DNA from 4 places in the Bacillus sp. ISL-47 genome. Region 1 is predicted to be linked to each of the others. Evidence: riboswitches for the same ligand, from Rfam matches in the RefSeq annotation. Region 1 holds a riboswitch; each other region holds the start of a gene.

Region 1 (4,091 bases):
TTTTCTCATAATAGATGGCTTACAGCAGCCGCAGCTGTTATGACATTCATCATCACAGCTATGGGGCCATAAAATTTTGATTGTTTCGCCGCTAAAATCTGAACCATTGCAATAAACAGCAGCAAACGGGCCATATTTTTCTAAAACTGGCTGCACAAAAAAGTCAATTCCGCCACTGACAATATAAAGCGGTATATTTTCTATTTTCAAATAGTCCACAAATTCTTGAAAGCCAGCTCTTACCTTGCCATTTTCCAGTGTGAATTTTATAATGTCTTCCTTAAGGCTGCTTGGAAGGAGAGAGAACATTTTCCCTACTCCTTCCTGAATTGAAATTTGCTGTGACAATATTTTATTCTTTATTTCCTCCCATTCAGGGGGGGCAAATTCTTTCATAACGTTAATGATGTTATCTTTTTCCGTAATGGTCCCGTCAAAATCACAAAAAACAGCTATATTAGGCATTCTTAGCTTTCACCTCTGTAAGTCCCCATAAATCTATCGCCTTTTTTAGTTCTGGATAATCAGAAGGAGATTCTGATAATGGAATTCCATTTAAAGTTAAATCAATCGCTTGGCGGAAGGCTAAGCCGCCGCCTTTTGCTCCATCCGGATGCCCATGTACTCCTCCGCCCGCATTGATCACACTGTCTGTTCCAAAGTCATGGTAAAGCAGCGGCACCAGACCTGGATGAATGCCTGCTGATGGTACCGGAAACGTCTTTTTGCAGAAATCCTTGGAGGTTAATGATTGTCCGATCGAAATCGCCTGCTTCTTTTCAAGTGCCACTGAACCATATGGAGAAGGGAAAAGCGATAAATCCGCTCCTGCATATCTGAGAAGCTTGCCTAGAAGCAAAGCGTAAGAAATTCCATAGATGCTTGAAGCAGACAGGGCACCGCTGACAGCAGGGTGTGCCATAATCGGCAGCCCAACCTCTTCATCTTCTCTTAACTCCTGCAGAACATCCAGTCCATATGCAAAAACATTAAACAGGAGGAGGTCCGCACCAAGGTTTGCTGCTTTTCTGGCTTTCTCTTTCAAATCAAAGGTCCTGCCTGTTAAATTCACTGCATAAAGTGTGCGATGGCCGGTTTCTTCAAAAACCTGGCCAAGCACCTTTTTCCCTTCCGTAATCCTTTCTTCAAAAGGCGTGAGTTCATTTTCAAATAAAATTTCATCATCTTTCACAATGTCGATGCCGCCAAGCGCTTGTTCCCTCAACTGTGAAGTTAAAAAGTTCATATCCTTGCCGAGAACACCTTTAAAAATGCTCATCAGCAGCGGCCTGCTGCGGACATTCAACTTTTCTCTTAAACCTTCAATGCCGAACCGGGGGCCAGGGAAAAAGGTTTTGATCTCATCGGAAAACTGTAAATCTATTAACTTAATCTTTCCGTCCAGTGATAGTTTTCCAAAAACTGTAGTTAAAATGGCTGGCAAATCCGGACTGAAATTAGCAGTTGGATAAGCAATTTTAATGATGGCAGGCGTTTCCTTGCTGCCTTCCTCTGTTAAAAGGCCTTCAACCGAAACAACTCTGCCTTTATGCTTACGGAGCTGATTTTTTTCCAGTTCAGGTAAATGAGTCCATGAACCGACCGTAAGTCCTAGAGCGATTTCCTCTGCTTTTTTCTCAGGATTATGTTTTGCATCATGAATTAGATAAGTTGCGATAATTTCACTCATATATTTTCTTCCTTTCATTTAGGCAAATCCGGGCAATAAAAAAACCTCTTCAAATAAGAAGAGGTTAGCAGCTTAAACTAACATCTTCTTATCTATCAGCTTTAATAAGCTGCAAGAATTAGCACCGTGCTTACTGGTAAGTCGGTTGCCGGGCTTCATAGGGCTAGTCCCTCCGCCTGCTCTTGATAAGAAAACGAAATTAGTATTTAGTTAATTTTGAATTAAAATTTAATTAGGATTATGACAGGGTAAAAAACTTTTGTCAATAGATTATCTGAAATAAATATGTTTTTTCAACCATGAGTATTGATTCCGCTGCAGGCACTTAGCGAACTCGGGATTCCTGGAGCCTCCCCTGGTACACTTATCCCGCTGGATTCTCATACCTTCCGCTCTAAACTACCAGTGTTATAACAAGAATAAACACTAAGATTGGAAAGTTTAAAATAAATTTAATTCCCTAATTCGGTCTACTGCTTCTTTAAGCCTTTCTTCTGAAGTCAGCAGGCCAACACGCACATATCCTTCTCCATGTTTTCCAAATCCTATGCCAGGTGCTACAGCAATATGGGCTTTTTCAAGCAAATAATCAGCAAATTCCTCAGATGTAAAACCTTTAGGAACTTTTAACCAGGCAAAGAAGGAGCCTTCAGGTGCTTTAACATTCCACCCGATTTCCTGAAGGCCTGAAATGAATATATTTCGCCTTCTTTCGTAAAGGGCATTCAGTTCTTTGACACATTCCTGAGTTTCAGTCAACGCAGCTGCCGCAGCTTCCTGGACAGCTCCGAACAAGCTGACATATAGATGATCCTGCAGAAGGTTCAAGGCAGAAATGACGCTCGCATTTCCAACCGCAAAACCGATTCTCCATCCTGCCATATTATACGTCTTTGAAAGTGTATAAATCTCAATTCCTACCTCTTTTGCCCCCTTTGCTTGCAGAAAGCTGACCGGCTTCTTGCCCTCAAAACCAATGCCGCCATAGGCAAAATCGTGAATAATGCAAATTCCATGTTCTTTGCCAAGCTCAACTGTTTCCTGGAAAAACTTCTCACTGGCCACGGCTCCAGTTGGATTGTTTGGATAATTGAGGAACATGAGTTTAGCAGCATTTAGCTTATCGTCTGAAAGCTCGCTGTAAAGAGGCAAAAAGCCATTTTCTTCTCGTAACGGCATTGTCACCATTTCTGCTTTTGCAAGCGCTACACCTGACCAATAATCCGGATAACCGGGATCTGGCACAAGAACAGTATCGCCAGGGTTTAACAGACATTGAGGAATCTCAACGAGGCCAGCCTTTCCTCCAAACAAGATGGCTACCTCCGTTTCCGGGTCTACATCTACATCATACTCCCTTTTATAAAAATCAGCTGCAGCCTTTTTCAAATAGGGAAATCCCTGAAATGGAGAGTATCTGTGATTTATTGGCTTTTCGGCTGCACTTTGGAGCTTTTTAACAATATGGCCGGGAGTAGGCTGATCAGGATTGCCTTGCCCAAGATTGATCACATCATGACCTTGTTCAAGCTGCTTCCCAACCTTTGACACTAAAGATACGAAAAATTGCTTCGGCAAACTTTTCAGCAAATCAGAATGAGGATAATTAATCAAAGTTTTTCACCTGCTTAAAAAAAAGATTGAAAATATAGTCACAAATGATATAACTTAAATGATAAGTTGTAAAGTTAAATTTTGAAAATTGTTATCTATCGGACTAATTTTAACATAAGTAAAAGAGAATTAAATGATTGCGGGGGATTTTCATGAAATTAAAGATTGCTTGTTTGCAAATGGATATTGTGTTTGGCAAACCAAAAGAGAATTTTAAAGCAGCCGAAGCTATGATTGAAAAGGCGTTAAAATCAAACCCTGATGTTATTGTGCTTCCAGAGCTTTGGACAACAGGCTATGATTTAACCCGATTAAATGAAATAGCAGACCAGGATGCTGCTGCAGCACTCGCCTTTTTAAAAGGGATTGCAAAAGACAGGAATGTTCATCTTGTAGGTGGATCTGTTGCAAATAAAACCGCCGGCGGCGTATTCAATACTCTTTTAGTCGTCGATAAAAACGGAGAACCGATCCACCAGTACAGTAAACTGCATTTATTCAAGCTAATGAATGAGCATCTCTATTTAACAGGGGGGAAAGCAAAGGGTGCGTTTACATTAGAAAATAGGCTGTTTGCAGGGATGATTTGCTATGATATCCGTTTTCCAGAGTGGATACGGGCCCATACAGCGGAAGGAGCAGAAGCTATATTTGTGGTTGCTGAATGGCCATTAGCCAGGCTAGCCCATTGGCGTGCCCTCTTAATTGCACGGGCCATTGAAAACCAATGCTATGTGATTGCCTGTAACCGAGCAGGCTCTGACCCTGAAAATGAATTTGCCGGCCA
Region 2 (4,091 bases), on a different contig from region 1:
ATCGACTGGTTCTTCGAAGGCAGGTCCTTCAACATAAGCTTTTAAAGCTTCTACACTATGGAATAATTGAACACCCAGGCCTTTACCGGCACGATTATGCTTCGTGATAAACGACTGTCCTGCAAATGCTTCGGCTGCCTTTATAATGTTTTGTTTTCCAACCGCTGCAATCGTTTTTGGAGTTTTAACACCAGACTTGTTTAGCTCTAAGTATTGTAAAACCTTACTAACTTCCAGCTTTAGAGCGCTCGTTCCATTTAACACCGTACGGCCATGTGCTTCAAGCCAAGCTAATACTTGTCCAGAAAATTCAGCTGCAAAACGATGATCACGTGTATGAGAAGAAGCACTCATTCGGCTATAGAAAATTCCTTCTGGCGGTTCCGCCGATAAATCTAACGTTCCCTCGTCTAAATGCCATTCTTCATATGGAACACCAAGTTCTTCTAACCTTTTTGTTAAATGGACTGTCCACTCACTATTTTCATGAATTACATATACCTTGCTCATTATTCAGGCCCCTTTCTAGCTCTTTATTAAACTGCGCTTTTGTTCCACTAATGGCATAACCGCCTTTGCAAAGCGTTCCATTTCCTCCAGCTGAGGTGAGAATTGCAATAATAGCAGGTCCAGGCCAGCTTCTTCATATTGTAAAATCCGATCAGCAATTTGCTCTGGTGTTCCTACTAAGTTTGGCCGGAGGCCCCGATTAGAAACTGAGTAATCCTGCAGCTGAATTTGCTGCTCCAATTGTGACTTTGTCGTGAAGTCCTTAAAGCCAGCATATCCGCTGGAATCCTTCACAGTCGTGATTTTTTCAAGCTCAGCCAAAGCCTCTTCTTCTGTATCACGGCAAATAACATAAGCTGCCATTCCGAAAGAACTGAATGGCTCATTGCCAGTTTGTTCACGGCGTGCCTTCATATCTGCTATTTTTCGATTAATCTCTTCAACCGTTCCGCCGTGCATAACATAAGCATCACATTTTTCTGCAATGGTTTGCTTCCCTCTTTCACTTTCACCGCCTGCATAAAGAATCGGGTTAGGTCTTTGAACAGGCTTCGGAACAAGCCTTGTGTCGTTTAAGTCATAAAATTGACCAGAATAATTGAAGATTTCTTCTGTCCATAACCCTTTTAGAACATCAATGAACTCCTCGGTGCGAGCATAACGCTCATCATGCTCTGTAAAAATACCGCCATATTGACGGGCTTCTTCAGCCCACCAAGCTGACACAACATTTAGAGTAAAACGTCCGTTGCTGATTTGATCAATATTTGCTGCCATTTTTGCTGCTACTGCTGGATTATGAAAACCAGGACGAATAGCGGTCATAATTTCTATTTTTTCCGTCACGCCTGCAAGTGCGGCTGCCGTGGACCATGCTTCAAGAGAATCATGGTCCGGCCCTTTAATATCATTTAAATATAACTCAGCTATTAACGTAGTCGAGTATCCCCATTTTTCTGCAGACAGAATGACGTTTTTAGCATATTCAAAGGTTGGCGGCATATTTTCGTCTTCCACATTTCGCAGCCAGCCTCCAAAAATCGGTAACCAAAAACCATATTTCATTTCTCTTCTTTCCTCTAGCATCCTAATTATCTACTTTTCCTATAACTTAAGTTGGGTTTATGAATAAAAAAAAACTCTCCTCCTATGAAGAGAGTTTTATAACCCTCTTCTCATCTATCAAGCGATGTGCTTGCTGGAATTGGCACAGTATTCTTAAGAATCTGCTGCCGAGGCTTCAAAGGGCCAGTCCCTCCACCTCTCTGGATAAGAAGAAAAATATTCAACTTTTAATTTATTTAAAGCGATAATAATTTAAATTAATCAAATTGTCAATAAAATATTTCTAAACTCTAAATATTGTTAATTAGAGTTCCTAATTTGGTTGATTTCTCGATATCCTTCTTCATTCTTTGTTCTTTTTAATATTTATTTTCGGTGTATAAAATGTCAATATATGAATGAGCTGATCTCCCATGTAGGTAGGGGAGTGTGCAAAATCATTTTCAATCCATTCAAGAATCAATCCGATAATACCATGTATACGATAGGTGCTAAAAAGTTCTATATCAATATCAGGGTCTATTTCAGTGGTCAAAAATTCGAATTCTTCCCTGAATAACTTGTCCAGCCTTCTTGTCATTTTCTCATGAAAACTATAGTTTGTTGTTGGACGGAACATTAGCTGATAGAACTTTTTGTTCTCTAAAAAATGTTCGAATTAGATAATCGAATTTGACGGTATCTCATTGAAATCTATGACTGATAAATGAAGATATGGTTTCCGAAAAGCTTCAGTCATTTTATCAAACATATCTTCAATGATCTCATCCAGTAAATCTTCCTTTTTTTCATAATGTGCATAAAAGGTACCGCGATTGAAATCCGCACCCTTTACAATCTCTGTTATCGTAATATCACGTAAGCTTTTCTCCTCCATTAATGATAGTAAAATTTCTCTAAACTTCTCTTTTGTTCTTTTTACACGTCTGTCGGGGTGCTGAATGGACATTTTAAAGCTCCTTCTTACACTTTTAACGTACAAAATGGATACATATGTTGATTATCATACATTTTTATTATTATTGCATATTGAAGCCCTTTCACACATGTTTTATGCTTAAAGTGTTCTATATATCTCGAAATCGAGATATATTCAAATTTATTTTCCACAAAAGGAGGAAGACAAACATGGCAAGATTTGAAGATAAAGTAGTTATAGTTACTGGTGCAGCAGGCGGTATCGGGAAAGAAGTAGTACGAAAATTGGCCGGAGAACAGGCGAAAGTTGTCCTTGTTGATTTAAATGAAGACGCTATCAAAACTGTTCAAGCCGAGCTTGGTTTGACAGAAAAAAATAGCCTAGCGGTAAAGGCGGATGTTTCTAAAGAAGAAAATGTTAAAAATTATGTGGATAAAGCAATGTCTAAATTTGGACGTATAGATGGCTTTGTAAACAACGCAGGCGTTGAAGGTCCAGCTAAGCCACTTGAAGAAGTGACAGAAAAAGATTTTGACTTCGTATATGGTATTAACGTAAAAGGCGTACTTTTCGGTCTAAAATATGTATTACCGATCATGAAAGCACAAAAATCAGGTGCAATCGTTAATACTTCGTCAGTAGCTGGTTTAATCGGCTCACCAAGCATGGTTTTATATAACTCCTCCAAACACGCTGTAATGGGTATTAATAAAGTTGCAGCATTAGAAGCAGCTGCATTTAACGTTCGAGTGAACACAGTCAACCCAGGTGTGATTAATACAAAAATGATGCGTAACATTGAAGAAAACGTTGCACCAGGTGCAGCAGAAGCAGCAAAAGCAGCTTATAATGATGCAGTACCAATGAAACGCTACGGTGAACCTCAAGAGGTAGCTAACGTAATTGCATTTTTACTGTCTGACGAAGCTTCCTATGTGAGCTCATCTTCATACACAATCGATGGTGCTCTATACAACGTATAAAATTACAAAAAAGGTGCCTGGCCCCTCAGTCATTAACTTTTTAACATAGCCGGGGACAGGCACCAATATTAGTTCTCCACTTTTACCTTGAAATGGACACTTCTACTATTTCCCTATTCCATCAAGATTCTTTGCAGAAAATTTATTAAGCAATTCACGCACTTCATCTGTTGACTTTGTGTTCATCAATTGATTTCTTAATTCACTCGCCCCTCGAAATCCTTTGGCATAGATCTTGAAGAAGCGATGAAGAGCCGTGAACGGCCGCAGCTCTAAATGCGAATATTTATCATGGAGATCCATATGCAATCTTAAGAGGTCAAGCAATTCCTCACTGCTATGATCTTTCTTCTCCTTTTCAAAGGCAAATGGATTATGGAATATGCCGCGCCCAATCATTACCCCATCAACGCCATATTGATCGACTAGCTTCAAACCAGTCTGACGGTCAGGAATATCTCCATTGATCGTCAAAAGGGTATCAGGTGCCACCTGGTCGCGAAGTTTCTTAATCTCTGGGATCAGCTCCCAATGCGCAGGCACTTTGCTCATTTCGTCCCTTGTACGCAGATGAATGGAAAGATTAGCAATGTCTTGTTCCAAAATGTGTTTCA
Region 3 (4,091 bases), on a different contig from region 1:
GGCCTTCTGCTTCTAGCATGGATAAGATCCGGCCATGGTCTGCTACAGAGTTGCTCATGATGATCGTTGCACCTTCAGGAAGATCTTCAAGGTTCTTATATTTTTGAGAATACACACCGATTGGCTCGATATGAATTCCGCCAGCATTTGTAAAGTCATAGCCATGCTCTGCTTTTTGTGATTCAAGGTAAGGAATGTGCTGGAAATAGTTTGCATCAAGCTCTTCAGACTCTAAAGCCTGGTTTGGCAGCACATAATCCTGGAATGTAACAACATCTAGTTCAAAGCCTTTTTCCTCAAGAAGCGGTTTCGCTTCTTCAAGAATTTCAGCGTGCGGTACGTTGGAAGCACCTACAGTAATTTTAGTGCTTTCTTTGCTATCTCCGCCATCCCCTGCATTATTTCCTTCTTCTTCTGAAGTTCCGCAAGCTGCAAGTACAAGTGCCACTGCAAGTGCAAGAACGAGTGATAACCACTTTTTCATGTTGATCTCTCCTATCGTTTGTCTAATTTTGTTGTTATTAAATCACCAATAAACTGGATGATAAATACGATGATCAGAATAATAATGGTCGCCATCAAAACGACATCATTACGGCTTCTCTGGAATCCTTCCAGGTATGCAAGGTTCCCTAGTCCTCCTGCACCGATCACACCAGCCATAGCTGTGTAGCCAACAAGGGCAATGGCTGTTACTGTAATACCCGAAACTAGGGCTGGCATGGATTCAGGAAGAAGGACCTTCCAGATAATCGTGCTTGTTTTGGCACCCATGGACTTGGCCGCTTCAATGACGCCTTTATCAATTTCTCTAAGCCCAATCTCAACCATCCGCGCGTAAAATGGCGCTGCCCCAATTATTAATGCAGGCAATGCTGCATCCTCCCCAATCATGGTTCCGATTAGGAATTTGGTAAAAGGAATTAAAAGAACAATTAAGATAATGAACGGAATAGAACGAAAAATATTTACGAAAGCTGAAATGACTTTATTGACTGCAGCATTTTCCCAGATATTCCCCTTTGAGGTCAGGAAGAGAAGCAGCCCCAAAATCGCACCTAAAATAAATGTTGCAACCACAGATATAGCAGTCATATAAAGGGTTTCCATGGTAGCTTCCCACATGGAGTCCCATTTTACATTTGGAAACCATTCGTTAAGCATTGGAAATCACCTCCACGCCAACCTGCTGGGATTGGATATAATCAATTGCTTTGGCAACTTCCTCTGCATCTCCATCCAAATGGATGAACAAAGTTCCATAAGAGCCATTTTGTGTTTGAGATATCTTCCCTTGAAGAATATTAACTGTCACCTGGAAATTCCGGATCAAATTCGTTATTAATGGCTGTTCAGCTGCTTCTCCGACAAATCCTAATTGCACTACTTTTCCGCGCGGATATACATCCACTAAGTGATCAATTGTTTCTTTTGTCTCCTCAGGCTCTGTGACCTGCTGGACAAAGCGCTTCGTAATCATCGCTTTAGGATTTTTAAAGACATCCAGCACAGGGCCAATTTCAACAATCCTGCCGCCTTCCATGACAGCAACACGGTGGCAAATTTTACGGATTACGTGCATTTCATGTGTAATCAGTACAATTGTTAAACCTAAACGCTCATTGATATCAACAAGCAAATCGAGAATCGAGTCAGTTGTTTGCGGATCGAGTGCTGATGTGGCCTCGTCACAAAGCAGCACTTTTGGGTTATTCGCAAGGGCTCTCGCAATCCCGACCCTTTGCTTTTGTCCGCCGCTCAGCTGAGAAGGATACGCATCCTCTCTGCCATCCAGGCCGACCAGCTTGATGAGTTCGTTTACTCTTTTCAGTCTTTCCTGCCTTGGAACACCTGCAATTTCAAGCGGAAATGCAATATTATCCCTGACACTTCTCGACCATAATAGGTTAAAATGCTGGAAAATCATGCTTATTTCCTGGCGTGCTTTCCTTAATTTGCTGCCTTTTATTTTTGAAACATCATTGCCGGCCACGATTACACTTCCTTGTGTTGGAAGCTCAAGGCCGTTTAGCATGCGGATTAAAGTACTTTTACCTGCGCCGCTATATCCGATCACACCGAAGATTTCTCCTTCTTTTATCTCCAGGTTTACGTCATCTACGGCTTTCACCTGGCCCTTTTTAGAGGAATAAATCTTCTTTACATCTTTTATGGAAATCAACGTGTTGTTTCACCTCTTTAATCGAAAATACAGATTTTAATTAAAAGACCGCTTTTTTTCTAGTTTTCGACTGCTCAGCCGCTTTCATTCATGAGCAGAATAACGAGCTGATGCCCGAAAAATAAAAATGCCTTTCTGCGCATGAGCAGAAAGGCATTAAAAATTTAAGTCCTTTCTCTCATCTGTCAAAGCGATTGCTTTGAGTGAATTGGCACCATTTCAAATTAATGACGGTTGCCGGGCTTCATAGGGCACTTCCCTCCACCTCTCTTGATAAGAGCGTAACGTTCTATATTCAATTAACACTTTAAATGATTTAAGCAGCTTTTTAATTACGTTTGCTATCGTATCATAGCTTTTAAAAAGGTGTCAACGATGAACTTTTAAACTTTTTTAAAAAATGGACGGTAAATTTTTCTTGCCGTCATTAAGCTTTTGCAGCCAAAGAATTTATACCTGTCGCAGCTTCAATTGCCTGCTCGAGATCTTCAATCAGATCATCCGCATTCTCGATCCCGATAGAAATCCGAATTAAATCTTGAGGTACCCCCGCTGCCTTTAAACCTTCTTTATCGAGCTGCTGGTGGGTCGTGCTGGCCGGGTGGATGATTAGGCTCTTTGCATCCCCGACATTGGCCACATGGGCCCAAAGCTGAAGGCTATTAATCAGCTTTGCACCAGCTTCCCGGCCGCCTGCAATTCCGAAAACAGCGACAGCGCCTGCTCCTTTAGGCAAATATTTATCTGCCAGAGCTTTATCCGGATGGCTTTCATGGCCTGGGTAAAGCACCCAGTTAACCGCAGGGTGGGCTTCCAGATATTCAACCACTTTCTTCGTATTGGCAATATGCTCCTTCATTCTCACATGCAAGGTCTCAAGTCCCAATGTGAACTGGAATGCACTTTGCGCACTCATTGCCGGCCCCAAATCTCTTAAAAGCTGAACTCGTGCTTTAATAATATAAGCAGCCTCGCCAATCGCTTCACTATAAACAATATCATGGTAGCTTGGATCAGGTTCTGTGAAGCCAGGAAACTTCGGTGAATTCCAATCAAACTTTCCGCCATCCACGATAATGCCGCCCATTGTTGTTCCATTTCCAAGCAGCCATTTAGTCGCTGAGTGAATAACGATATCAGCGCCATGCTCAATCGGCCTGCATAAATAAGGTGTTGCAAAGGTATTATCAATGATTAGAGGAACTCCGTTTTCATGAGCGATTGCAGCCACCTTTTCAAGATCAAGAACCTTCAAACTCGGGTTTCCAATCGTTTCAGCAAAGACTGCCTTGGTTTTATCTGTTATGGCGTTTCTAAAGTTTTCCGGATCTTTTGGATCCACAAACTTAACATCAATCCCGTACTTAGGAAGGGTGACTGCAAACAAATTATAAGTACCGCCATATAGATTGGAGGCCGCAACAATCTCATCCCCCGCCTGAGCAAGATTTAGGATTGCCAGAGTAATAGCAGATTGACCGCTTGCAAGCGCCAAAGCACCCACTCCGCCTTCAAGCAAAGCCACTCTTTCCTCAAATACACTTACAGTCGGATTATGTATCCGGCTATAAATGTATCCAGGTTCCTTTAAGGCAAAAAGATCTGCGGCATGGTCTGTATTTTTGAATTGGTAAGCATTGTTCTGGTAAATCGGCACTGCTCTTGCCCCCGTAACCGGATCAGGATTCAGTCCCCCATGTACTCCTAGTGTTTCAAAACGGTAGCTTTTTTGTTTGTCAGTCATGTTTCTCTCTCCTTTATTTGTTATTGTTTAATAAAAACTCTTTTCTCATAAATTGTTGTTTTTGTTTATGAATTCTGCCCGTTGATTTCAGCATGGGGCACTCAGCGAACCCGCGGGGAGGTTTGCGAGCCTCCTCGGCTTCGCCTGCGGGGTCTGGCACTTCCC
Region 4 (4,091 bases), on a different contig from region 1:
GCTGAACAATGCATAGGAAGGATTCCGTTTTCTGGAAGCATATAGTTCATCACAGAGAAAATGGACTTTTTCATTTCGCCAGCATATTCTGTACCACCGATCAAAACAGTGCGGCGTTCGAATGAAATGATGATAAATGTTTCGGATTTTGTGCCATCAACAGCAGGATCTGCTTTGAAGTTAGGCGCAGAAATCACAGTAAACTCTGATTCATGGTCAAGAAGCTCATCTTCTGCCGGACGAATAAATAATTGGTGTGCGAACAGGTTGTGCCAAGCATATTCGTTGATGACCTGGATTGGCATGCGATGCTTTTTATCGGCACCTGCAAAGCCTTTGAAAACAAATACTTCTTCTTTTTCTTTTAAGTAGTTTATTACTTTATTATAAAGATTAGAGAATGCTTCTTCAGAAATTGGCTGGTTTACGCTGCCCCAGTCAATTTTATCTTTATTTGATGCTTCTTCAACAATGTATTTATCTTTAGGGGATCGTCCTGTATACTTTCCAGTAGTAGCACGTACGGCACCAGTTGATGTAAGAGACCCTTCGTTACGGTTTAAAACTTTTTCCACAAGCTGAGGAACAGATAATTGTACTTGAATGTTGCTGCCATTTAGTAATTCGCTCAATTCGTTTGATATGCTTACAGAGTTCATCTGATGAATACCTTCCTTTTTCCGATTTTTTTATGAAAGTGATTACATCTCAAAATTAGTATAACACATTAAATTAATTAGTCTATACTATTGTGATAAATTTTTACCCAATGTTATAGAAATATCACAATTAGACTAAAAAATACATTTTAACGCCTTATAACCGGTATATGTTAAAATAGAAGAAAGTGTTAAGTCTGAACATGGGACTGGTATTAATGAAGACAATTGCCCTTTATGATGGAACGTGCTCTTTATGCAAGGAAACGAAGCGGCTTTCTAAAAAGCTTGATTGGCTGAATAGGGTCGAGTGGGTTTCCTTGCAGGAATATGAAAAAAATCCGAACTCCATTTCGTTTTCCAAACAGGAGTTGCGAAAAGAACTTCATATCATTAGTCCTAATGGTGATATTAAAAAAGGGTACTATGCCGTAAGGAGACTTCTGCTGCAATTTCCTGCAACCTTTTTAGTAAGCATTCTATTATATATCCCATTTACACCTATAATCGGAAATCCCATTTATCAATGGACCGCTAAAAACAGGCATAAATTCTTAAAGAATAAGTGTGATGACGGAAGCTGTTCTCTGTAAGGGTATCACCTTATTTTCTTAAGGGAAATTTTAATAAAGAAATTGATTAAAATTTGTTGACATAAATCGATAAAATACGGTATGATTCAACCTTGAACGGATACTCTCTTATCCCGAGCTGGTGGAGGGACAGGCCCTATGAAACCCAGCAACCTGCTAAAAGGCAATAAACAGCAAAGGTGCTAACCTGACGCAAGGACGTAATTCCTTGAACGATAAGAGTGAAAGGCGCGAATTGATTTGCTTTCAACCTTTTCACTAATGAGAAGGTTTTTTATTTTGCTTATCTAGCTCCAGCACCCAGCTCCTCGAGGTCATAAGCCATTCCCTTGCAGAAGGCAAAAAACGCCTTCCTTCAGGGCCTGTCTTATGCTTGTCGGAGCTACCCGGGTGCTTGCGCTTTTAAACTGGCAATGAAATGAACGGCTTTTGGAATGTACTATTTATGTGAGTTTTATGGCCTGGCTCTGCTAGCGAGTTTGCTTTTTTAAAGGCAGCTTCCAGCGGTGCTTAAGAAAATGAACCTTGGCTTTGTGGTCAGCGTTTCCAATTTTCTTAATAAAAACTCCATGTTTATTTCATACTACTAAGGGAATGAGTTCCGTATCAAACAGAGATCCTTGAAATGCCAGGAAAAAGTTTTTTTTGAGGCTGCTTCCGCGTTTCTAATTCTCGCTCAATTTTCTATTTATAAGGAGGAAGCCAGATGTCAACAAAGCGTCGTTTGTTTACTTCTGAATCAGTTACTGAAGGTCATCCGGATAAAATTTGTGACCAAATTTCTGATGCAATTTTAGATGCGATTTTATCTAAAGATGCGAATGCCCGCGTTGCTGCAGAAACTTCTGTAACAACAGGACTTGTATTAGTCGCAGGTGAAATCACAACATCTACATACGTAGATATTCCAAAAATCGTTCGTGAAACGGTGAAAGAAATCGGTTATACCCGTGCTAAATATGGTTTCGACTCTGAAACATGTGCAGTCTTAACTTCCATTGACGAACAGTCAGCGGATATCGCCATGGGTGTTGACCAGGCGTTGGAAGCACGCGAAGGAAATATGAGCGATGAGGAAATCGAAGCAATCGGTGCAGGAGACCAGGGCTTAATGTTTGGCTTTGCCTGCAACGAAACAAAAGAGCTTATGCCTCTTCCGATTTCTTTAGCACATAAAATATCCCGCCGCCTGACAGAAGTGCGCAAAGAAGAGATTCTTCCCTACCTTCGTCCGGACGGCAAAACTCAGGTAACGGTTGAGTATGATGAAAATGACAAGCCTGTCCGTATTGATACGATTGTTATTTCCACTCAGCATCATCCGGAAATCAGTCTGGAGCAAATCCAGCGCAACCTGAAGGAACATGTCATCAATCCGGTTGTTCCGAAAGAACTAATCGATGAGGATACAAAATACTTCATTAATCCAACAGGACGTTTCGTTATCGGCGGACCTCAAGGGGACGCAGGGTTAACGGGACGAAAAATCATTGTAGATACTTACGGCGGTTATGCACGCCACGGCGGCGGAGCGTTCTCCGGTAAGGATCCTACAAAGGTTGACCGTTCTGCTGCCTATGCTGCACGTTATGTTGCGAAAAACCTTGTAGCTGCTGGTTTAGCAGAAAAAGTGGAAGTACAGCTTGCATACGCTATTGGTGTAGCACAGCCGGTATCCATATCTGTAGATACATTCGGCACAGGAAAAGTAGAGGAAGATGTGCTTGTTGATCTTATTAGAAAGCACTTTGATCTTCGTCCTGCAGGCATTATTAACATGCTTGACCTTCGCCGCCCGATCTATAAGCAAACAGCTGCTTACGGCCATTTCGGACGTACAGATGTTGATCTTCCTTGGGAGCGTACAGACAAAGCAGAAATTCTACGTTCTGAAGCCCTTTAATCATAAAGCGGGAGTTGCATTTAATATGTAACTCCCGCTTTCTTTTTTACGTCTTTAAACATATAAGGGAAAATTCACCCGTTTAGGGTCTTTCTGCCCTTTAGGCGTTTACCGATTTATGTTATCGTATAAACTTCTGATAATGGTCTTATTTTCCGCTGAGGTTTTTTTCATAATCCCCGTGCTAATTTAAAATGATTAGTGGTAGTATTATAGGGTATGTTTTTTAAAGACAGAGGAGCCGTTTAGGCTATATTAAATAACGAGAAAAGAATGGAGTAGGTGACGTACATAATGTGTGGTTTTATTGGTTGTGTACATGATAAAGCACAAAATTACCGTGACGCAGATAAAGAGCAATTTGAAAATATGAATGATATCATTACCCATCGTGGCCCGGATGATTCGGGATATTATTTTGATGAGCATATCCAATTCGGCTTCCGGCGTTTGAGTATTATCGATATTGAAAGCGGACATCAGCCGCTGACTTATGAAAATGAGCGTTATTGGATTATTTTTAATGGTGAAATTTACAACTATGTGGAATTGCGTGAAGAACTTCTCAATGCAGGCTTAAGCTTTGAAACTAGCTCTGATACAGAGGTTATTATCGCCCTATACAGCCATTTAAAAGAAAAGGCTGTTGAAAAGCTTCGCGGCATGTTCGCTTTTGTAATTTGGGATAAACAGGAGCAGTCATTATACGGAGCAAGAGATCCATTCGGGATCAAACCTTTCTTTTACTATGACAAAGGGGACCGTACCTTCTTTGGTTCAGAAAAGAAGAGCATCCTATTGGCGCTGCAAAATGATGTATTGAATTATGATTCCTTGCAGCACTATTTAACCTATCAGTTTGTGCCTGAGCCAAATACGATGTCAGAAGGAATCCATAAGCTGGAGCCAGGACACTATTTTACGAAAAAAATTGGC

The links. A riboswitch is a leader RNA that binds a small molecule or an ion and turns the genes downstream of it on or off. The one in region 1 is predicted to bind S-adenosylmethionine.
Region 2: linked by a shared signal. The riboswitch ahead of J7I93_RS14695 (LLM class flavin-dependent oxidoreductase) and the one ahead of J7I93_RS20015 (2,3-diketo-5-methylthiopentyl-1-phosphate enolase) in region 1 are both predicted to bind S-adenosylmethionine.
Region 3: linked by a shared signal. The riboswitch ahead of J7I93_RS04965 (methionine ABC transporter ATP-binding protein) and the one ahead of J7I93_RS20015 (2,3-diketo-5-methylthiopentyl-1-phosphate enolase) in region 1 are both predicted to bind S-adenosylmethionine.
Region 4: linked by a shared signal. The riboswitch ahead of metK (methionine adenosyltransferase) and the one ahead of J7I93_RS20015 (2,3-diketo-5-methylthiopentyl-1-phosphate enolase) in region 1 are both predicted to bind S-adenosylmethionine.

What each region holds. Positions count from the first base shown of each region.
Region 1 is NZ_JAGGQS010000059.1:69,455-73,545, reverse strand. It holds gene J7I93_RS20020 (2-hydroxy-3-keto-5-methylthiopentenyl-1-phosphate phosphatase) at 1-465, opposite strand, end outside; gene J7I93_RS20015 (2,3-diketo-5-methylthiopentyl-1-phosphate enolase) at 458-1,690, opposite strand; SAM riboswitch class I at 1,776-1,882, opposite strand; gene J7I93_RS20010 (pyridoxal phosphate-dependent aminotransferase) at 2,132-3,304, opposite strand; gene J7I93_RS20005 (carbon-nitrogen family hydrolase) at 3,457-4,091, shown strand, end outside.
Region 2 is NZ_JAGGQS010000043.1:68,335-72,425, forward strand. It holds gene J7I93_RS14690 (ATP-grasp domain-containing protein) at 1-510, opposite strand, end outside; gene J7I93_RS14695 (LLM class flavin-dependent oxidoreductase) at 526-1,575, opposite strand; SAM riboswitch class I at 1,683-1,786, opposite strand; partial or broken gene J7I93_RS25190 (TetR-like C-terminal domain-containing protein) at 1,919-2,221, opposite strand; gene J7I93_RS25195 (TetR/AcrR family transcriptional regulator) at 2,234-2,524, opposite strand; gene J7I93_RS14705 (SDR family NAD(P)-dependent oxidoreductase) at 2,704-3,477, shown strand; gene J7I93_RS14710 (tRNA dihydrouridine synthase) at 3,583-4,091, opposite strand, start outside.
Region 3 is NZ_JAGGQS010000011.1:53,880-57,970, reverse strand. It holds gene J7I93_RS04975 (MetQ/NlpA family ABC transporter substrate-binding protein) at 1-484, opposite strand, end outside; gene J7I93_RS04970 (methionine ABC transporter permease) at 496-1,164, opposite strand; gene J7I93_RS04965 (methionine ABC transporter ATP-binding protein) at 1,157-2,182, opposite strand; SAM riboswitch class I at 2,358-2,462, opposite strand; gene J7I93_RS04960 (O-acetylhomoserine aminocarboxypropyltransferase/cysteine synthase family protein) at 2,610-3,926, opposite strand.
Region 4 is NZ_JAGGQS010000093.1:4,043-8,133, forward strand. It holds gene pckA (phosphoenolpyruvate carboxykinase (ATP)) at 1-659, opposite strand, end outside; gene J7I93_RS24825 (thiol-disulfide oxidoreductase DCC family protein) at 878-1,252, shown strand; SAM riboswitch class I at 1,358-1,474, shown strand; gene metK (methionine adenosyltransferase) at 1,959-3,155, shown strand; partial or broken gene asnB (asparagine synthase (glutamine-hydrolyzing)) at 3,450-4,091, shown strand, end outside.